One region of the Streptomyces sp. NPDC002896 genome, then DNA from elsewhere that is predicted to be linked to it. Evidence: predicted binding sites of a transcription regulator. Region 1 holds the regulator's gene; each other region holds the start of a gene.
What was found. The regulator HrcA, encoded in region 1, represses chaperone genes, less so after heat shock. The targets are predictions, from matches to a motif close to TTNGCACTCNGNNNNNCNGAGTGCNAA.
Positions count from the first base shown of each region.

Region 2: groES (co-chaperone GroES) is a predicted target of HrcA. The motif match lies at 1,313-1,339, and genes of this name have one in related genera.
Region 3: groL (chaperonin GroEL) is a predicted target of HrcA. The motif match lies at 1,510-1,536, and genes of this name have one in related genera.

Region 1 covers NZ_JBEOVA010000016.1:89,687-91,953, forward strand. The annotation lists gene ABT009_RS27845 (MBL fold metallo-hydrolase) at 1-285, opposite strand, end outside; gene hrcA (heat-inducible transcriptional repressor HrcA) at 556-1,572, shown strand; gene dnaJ (molecular chaperone DnaJ) at 1,573-2,267, shown strand, end outside.
Region 2 covers NZ_JBEOVA010000007.1:195,287-197,553, forward strand. The annotation lists gene groL (chaperonin GroEL) at 1-750, opposite strand, end outside; gene groES (co-chaperone GroES) at 860-1,168, opposite strand; gene ABT009_RS14670 (polysaccharide deacetylase family protein) at 1,429-2,267, opposite strand, start outside.
Region 3 covers NZ_JBEOVA010000021.1:30,949-33,215, reverse strand. The annotation lists gene groL (chaperonin GroEL) at 1-1,383, opposite strand, end outside; gene ABT009_RS31460 (cold-shock protein) at 1,736-1,939, opposite strand.

The DNA.
Region 1 (2,267 bases):
CACCGGGCCGTACACCTCGACCCCCGCGAACGCCGCCGCGCCCAGCACATGGTCGAAGTGCGGATGGGTCAGTGCGAGATGCGTCACGCGCCGGCCGGGGCCGAGCAGCTGCTGTGCCTCCTGGCGCAACTGAGCACCCTCCCGCAGGCTCGACCCCGCGTCGACCATGAGCGCCGCCCCCTCGCCCACGATCAGGCCCACCGTGCAGTCCCACACCGGCAGCCGGCGCCTGCCCACGCGGGGCGACATCCCTTCCCAGCCCCGTGTTCCCCACGCCACGTCCATCAGGTTCCCCACGCCACGTCCGTCACGAGTCCCACGACACGACCTTCACCATCCGGTTGCCACTTCCCTACCGGCGACGCTAGTCCCCGGGGCCTGTCGCGGCGCGACACCCCAGCCCAGACCGCACATATCGGCAGCGCTCCGGTGTGACCGCCCTTGCCGGGGCCGTACCCACCGGCCGTACACTTGGCCCGGGAAGGCTGGCACTCGGGCACAGTGAGTGCCAGGCGAGAGGCGGCAAGGGACGACACGACCTGGAGGTGTGCGCGGATGCTCAGTGAACGCAGACTCGAAGTACTGCGCGCCATCGTCCAGGACTATGTCGGCACCGAGGAGCCCGTCGGCTCCAAGGCCCTGACAGAGCGGCACAGTCTCGGTGTCTCCCCGGCGACCGTACGCAACGACATGGCGGTGCTGGAGGAGGAGGGGTACATCGCCCAGCCGCACACCAGCGCGGGGCGGATCCCCACGGACAAGGGGTACCGCCTCTTCGTCGACAAGCTCGCGGGCGTCAAGCCGATGACCCCGCCCGAGCGCCGGGCCATCCAGAACTTCCTCGACGGCGCCGTCGACCTCGACGACGTCGTGGCACGTACGGTGAGGCTGCTCGCCCAGCTGACCCGGCAGGTCGCGGTGGTGCAGTACCCGTCGCTCACGCGGTCGACGGTGCGCCATGTGGAGCTGCTGTCGATGGCTCCGGCCCGGCTGATGCTCGTACTGATCACGGACACCGGCCGTGTCGAGCAGCGCATGGTCGACTGCCCCGCACCCTTCGGCGAGACCTCGCTCGCCGATCTGCGGGCGCGGCTCAACAGTCGGGTCGTCGGCCGCCGCTTCACCGACGTCCCGCAGCTGGTGCAGGATCTGCCGGAGGCCTTCGAGACCGAGGACCGCGGCACCGTCTCGACCGTGCTCTCGACGCTGCTCGAGACCCTGGTCGAGGAGACCGAGGAGCGGCTGATGATCGGCGGCACCGCCAATCTCACCCGCTTCGGACATGACTTTCCCCTCACCATCCGGCCGGTGCTCGAGGCGCTGGAGGAGCAGGTCGTGCTTCTCAAGCTGCTCGGCGAGGCCAAGGATTCGCAAATGACCGTACGAATCGGTCACGAGATCGCCCATGAGGGGCTCAACTCCACGTCTGTGGTGTCGGTGGGCTACGGTTCGGGCGGCGAGGCAGTCGCCAAGCTCGGCGTGGTCGGCCCGACCCGCATGGACTACCCGGGAACGATGGGAGCAGTACGCGCAGTGGCACGTTACGTCGGACAGATCCTGGCGGAGTCGTAAGTGGCCACGGACTACTACGCCGTACTCGGCGTGCGCCGCGACGCTTCCCAGGACGAGATCAAGAAGGCCTTCCGGAGGCTCGCCCGCGAGCTGCACCCGGACGTCAACCCGGACCCGAAGACGCAGGAGCGCTTCAAGGAGATCAACGCCGCGTACGAGGTGTTGTCGGACCCGCAGAAGAAGCAGGTCTACGACCTCGGCGGCGACCCGCTCTCGGCGAGCGGCGGCGCGGGCGCAGGCGGCTTCGGCGCCGGTGGCTTCGGCAACTTCTCGGACATCATGGACGCCTTCTTCGGTACGGCGTCCCAGCGGGGCCCGCGGTCGCGTACGCGGCGCGGTCAGGACGCGATGATCCGGCTCGAGATCGAGCTGGACGAGGCGGCGTTCGGGACCACCAAGGACATCCAGGTCGACACGGCCGTGGTGTGCAACACCTGCAACGGCGAGGGTGCCGCCCCTGGCACCTCGGCGCAGACGTGTGACATGTGCCGCGGCCGCGGTGAGGTGTCGCAGGTCACGCGGTCCTTCCTCGGCCAGGTCATGACCTCGCGGCCGTGCCCGCAGTGCCAGGGCTTCGGCACGGTCGTGCCCACGCCGTGCCCGGAGTGCGCGGGCGACGGGCGTGTGCGCTCGCGGCGGACGCTGACCGTGAAGATCCCCGCCGGTGTCGACAACGGCACGCGGATCCAGCTCGC
Region 2 (2,267 bases), on a different contig from region 1:
GATGATCAGCAGCGGCTTGGAGGCACCGGCCTGGATGACCTTCTCGAGGAGCGGCAGCAGGTCCTGGATGGAGGAGATCTTGCCCTGGTTGATGAGGATGTACGGGTCCTCGAGGACGGCCTCCATGCGCTCCTGGTCCGTCACGAAGTACGGCGACAGGTAGCCCTTGTCGAAGGCCATGCCCTCGGTGAAGTCCAGCTCCAGACCGAAGGTGTTGGACTCCTCGACGGTGATGACACCGTCCTTGCCGACCTTGTCCATCGCCTCGGCGATGAGCTCGCCGACCTGCTGGTCCTGGGCGGACAGCGCGGCGACGGCGGCGATGTCGGACTTCTCGTCGATCGGGCGCGCGGTCGCGAGCAGCTCGTCGGAGACGGCGGCGACGGCGGCGTCGATGCCCTTCTTCAGGGCGGCCGGGGAAGCGCCCGCGGCGACGTTGCGCAGACCCTCCTTGACGAGGGCCTGGGCCAGCACGGTGGCGGTGGTGGTGCCGTCACCCGCGATGTCGTTGGTCTTGGTCGCCACCTCCTTCACCAGCTGGGCGCCGAGGTTCTCGTACGGGTCGTCGATCTCGACCTCACGGGCGATCGTGACACCGTCGTTGGTGATGGTGGGCGCGCCGAACTTCTTGTCGATGACGACGTTGCGGCCCTTGGGGCCGATCGTCACCTTGACCGTGTCGGCGAGCTTGTTGACGCCGCGCTCGAGGGCGCGACGGGCGTCCTCGTCGAACTTCAGGATCTTCGCCATGGGAGCGTTTCAGCCCTCTCGGAACTCGTATGAAAGAACTGCGCCCCTCGCCGCCCGGCTTCAGCGGGGTGGCCAGGGGCGCAGCTCACAAGCAAATCTTGCGGGTGACTTACTTCTCGACGATCGCGAGGACGTCGCGCGCCGAGAGGACGAGGTACTCCTCGCCGTTGTACTTCACCTCGGTGCCGCCGTACTTGCTGTACAGCACGACATCGCCGGTCTTCACGTCGAGCGGAAGGCGCTCGCCGTTCTCGAAGCGGCCCGGACCCACGGCGAGGACGACGCCCTCCTGGGGCTTCTCCTTCGCGGTGTCCGGGATGACCAGGCCAGAGGCCGTGGTCTGCTCGGCGTCCAGCGGCTGGACCACGATGCGGTCCTCGAGCGGCTTGATGGCAACCTTGGAGCTGGTGGTCGTCACGATCCGACCTCCCCCTTCGGAGATCTCACGGGGTTAACTGTCTGAGGTGGCGACCAGGTCGATCCGTCGTCGCGGGTGCCGGACCTGCCCGTCGCGTCTGGCACTCTCCAGGGGGGAGTGCCAGAGCCGAGACTATGACCGCGATTAGCACTCGGTCAAGCGGAGTGCCAACGCGGCGCAGACAACACCGCGAATCGCTCGTGCGGAGTGGTCGCGAGACGTTCGTACGAATCCGGCATACAGGGTCGGCGCAGCTTCCGTCAGAGGTAGTCCTCCAGCCTGGCCACGGCATATCCCTTGTCGGTGATCACCTTCATGACGTTCCGGATCATGTCGGGCATGGCGCCGTTCCACTCATCGCGGCCCCGGAAGTGGGTGAGGATGATGTCGCCGGGGTGGAGGTCGCGGTCCCACTCCCGCCACTCCATGTGGTCCACGAAGGCCTCGGCGTTCCACAGCGGAACGGCCTTGATGCCGCAGGACTTGGCGGCGCGCAGCGTGTCCCGGTTGTAGTTGCCGAAGGGCGGGCGGAAGACCGTGGGGCGCTTGCCGTACTGCTTCTCGATCACGTCCTGCATGCCGCAGATCTCACGCCGCTGCTCGTCGTACGAGAGGCCGGGCAGGTAGGGGTGGTTGAGCGTGTGGTTATTCAGCGTGACGCCGAGCCCCTGCATCTTCTTGAAGTATCCGTAGTCCTTCCTCACCAGGTAGTCGCTGAGGAAGGCGGTGTACGGGATCTTCAGCTCGCTCATCATCCTCAGCAGCGCCGGGTCCTTCTCAGCGCCGTCGTCGATGGTGAGGAAGACGACCTTGTCCTTCGTGGGGACGGTCGTGAAGACGGGCGGCAGGCCGTCGCCGTCCGTGACCTCGAAGCCCTCACGAGTCTCGATCCCCGGCTTGACGGCGGGCGGGGCGGGGGCCTGGAGTGGCGTCCCGGCCAGGCCCCAGCGCTTCGCGGCGGCGACCCGGGCGGCCTGCGAGTCGATCAGGTGCTGCGCGTACTCGTCGAGGGCGCGGGCGGGCGGGGCCTGGGGGTGGCGGCCCGGGCCGGGAAAGGGGCCGGGGCCGGGACCCGGCCGGGAGACGGCCCCCGAGCGGC
Region 3 (2,267 bases), on a different contig from region 1:
GACGCCGCCCTCGAGACCACCGTTGACGGCGATCTGCTTGAGCGGGGCCTCCAGGGCCAGCTTCACGGCGTTGGCGCCGGTGGCCTCGTCACCGTCGAGCTCGAGCTTCTCGAAGACAGCGGATGCCTGGATGAGAGCCACGCCACCACCGGCGACGATGCCCTCCTCGACGGCCGCCTTCGCGTTGCGGACGGCGTCCTCGATGCGGTGCTTGCGCTCCTTGAGCTCGACCTCGGTGGCGGCACCGGCCTTGATGACGGCCACGCCGCCGGCCAGCTTCGCCAGGCGCTCCTGGAGCTTCTCGCGGTCGTAGTCCGAGTCGGAGTTCTCGATCTCGGCGCGGATCTGGTTGACGCGACCGGCGACCTGGTCGGCGGAGCCGGCGCCGTCGACGATGGTGGTCTCGTCCTTGGTGATGACGACCTTGCGGGCGCGGCCCAGGAGGTCCAGGGTCGCGTTCTCCAGCTTGAGGCCGACCTCCTCGGAGATGACCTCGCCGCCCGTGAGGATGGCGATGTCGCCGAGCATGGCCTTGCGGCGGTCACCGAAGCCCGGGGCCTTGACGGCGACGGACTTGAAGGTGCCGCGGATCTTGTTGACGACCAGGGTCGACAGGGCCTCGCCCTCGACGTCCTCGGCGATGATCAGCAGCGGCTTGCCGCCCTGCATGACCTTCTCGAGGAGCGGCAGCAGGTCCTTGACCGAGGAGATCTTCGAGTTGGCGATCAGGATGTACGGGTCGTCGAGGACGGCCTCCATACGCTCCATGTCGGTGGCGAAGTACGCCGAGATGTAGCCCTTGTCGAAGCGCATACCCTCGGTGAGCTCGAGCTCCAGACCGAAGGTCTGGGACTCCTCGACGGTGATGACGCCTTCCTTGCCGACCTTGTCCATGGCCTCGGCGATGAGCTCGCCGATCTGGGTGTCGGCGGCGGAGATGGAGGCGGTGGAGGCGATCTGCTCCTTGGTCTCCACATCCTTGGCCTGCTCGAGCAGGGCGGCGGAGACGGCCTCGACGGCCTTCTCGATACCGCGCTTCAGGGCCATCGGGTTGGCACCGGCGGCGACGTTGCGCAGGCCCTCGCGGACCAGCGCCTGGGCGAGGACGGTCGCGGTCGTCGTGCCGTCACCGGCGACGTCGTCCGTCTTCTTCGCGACCTCCTTGACCAGCTCGGCGCCGATCTTCTCGTACGGGTCCTCGAGCTCGATCTCCTTGGCGATGGACACACCATCGTTGGTGATCGTGGGGGCGCCCCACTTCTTCTCGAGGACGACGTTGCGACCCTTGGGGCCAAGGGTGACCTTGACGGCGTCGGCGAGCTGGTTCATCCCGCGCTCGAGACCGCGCCGTGCCTCCTCGTCGAACGCGATGATCTTGGCCATGTGAAGTGGTCCTCCCGGACTGGGGTGGATTTCTCCGGACCGCGCTGGCGCCCGCGACGGACGGCCTGCCTGCCTCGTGGTTCCTTGCCCCACACGGCCTGCGGGCCTCACCGACCCGGTCCTTCGTTGTCACTCTCACTGTCAGAGTGCTAACGCCAATGATTAGCACTCGCCCCCCTCGAGTGCAAGCGCCTGTAGGGGTGCGCGCCCCCTCCGGGACAGGGCGCGCGCCCCCGAGGGCCAAGGCCCGGAGAGACTCCCGTCCGCGCGCGAGCAGTCGGGCACACCGAAGGGCCCGTACCCCCACCGGGATACGGGCCCTCCGTAAACGTCGTTGCAGTCAGTCGGCGCTTTAGCCGGCCATGCGGACCATGTCCGCCTGCGGTCCCTTCTGACCCTGCGAGATCTCGAATTCGACCCGCTGGCCCTCTTCCAGGGTGCGGTAGCCGTCCATCTGAATCGCGCTGTAGTGGACGAATACATCCGCACCACCGTCGACCGCGATGAAGCCGTACCCCTTCTCCGCGTTGAACCACTTGACGGTGCCCTGAGCCATGCCTAACTCCCCTATTACTGGCCCTTGCACAGGACCGCACTTCGCGGACCCGGGTCAGACCTCACCCCCCAACGGTTGGGGGTGTGCGCCGGAACGCGTCGACCGCGGCTGAATGTATCTGCCCAACTGCCGTCTGCAACAGGTCAATCGGACGAGAAATCCGGGCGCGCCCGATCGGAGATATATGGAGATTCCGTCAGGACTCAGGGCAAGTCGGGCCCGGCAAAAGGAATGTATGGCGCAAAAGAATGGTGCACTTTGGCTACTTCTCGTCGGCCACCGGACGCGAAGTCATATGCGCCGGACAAGAACGGCGAACCGAGTTCCC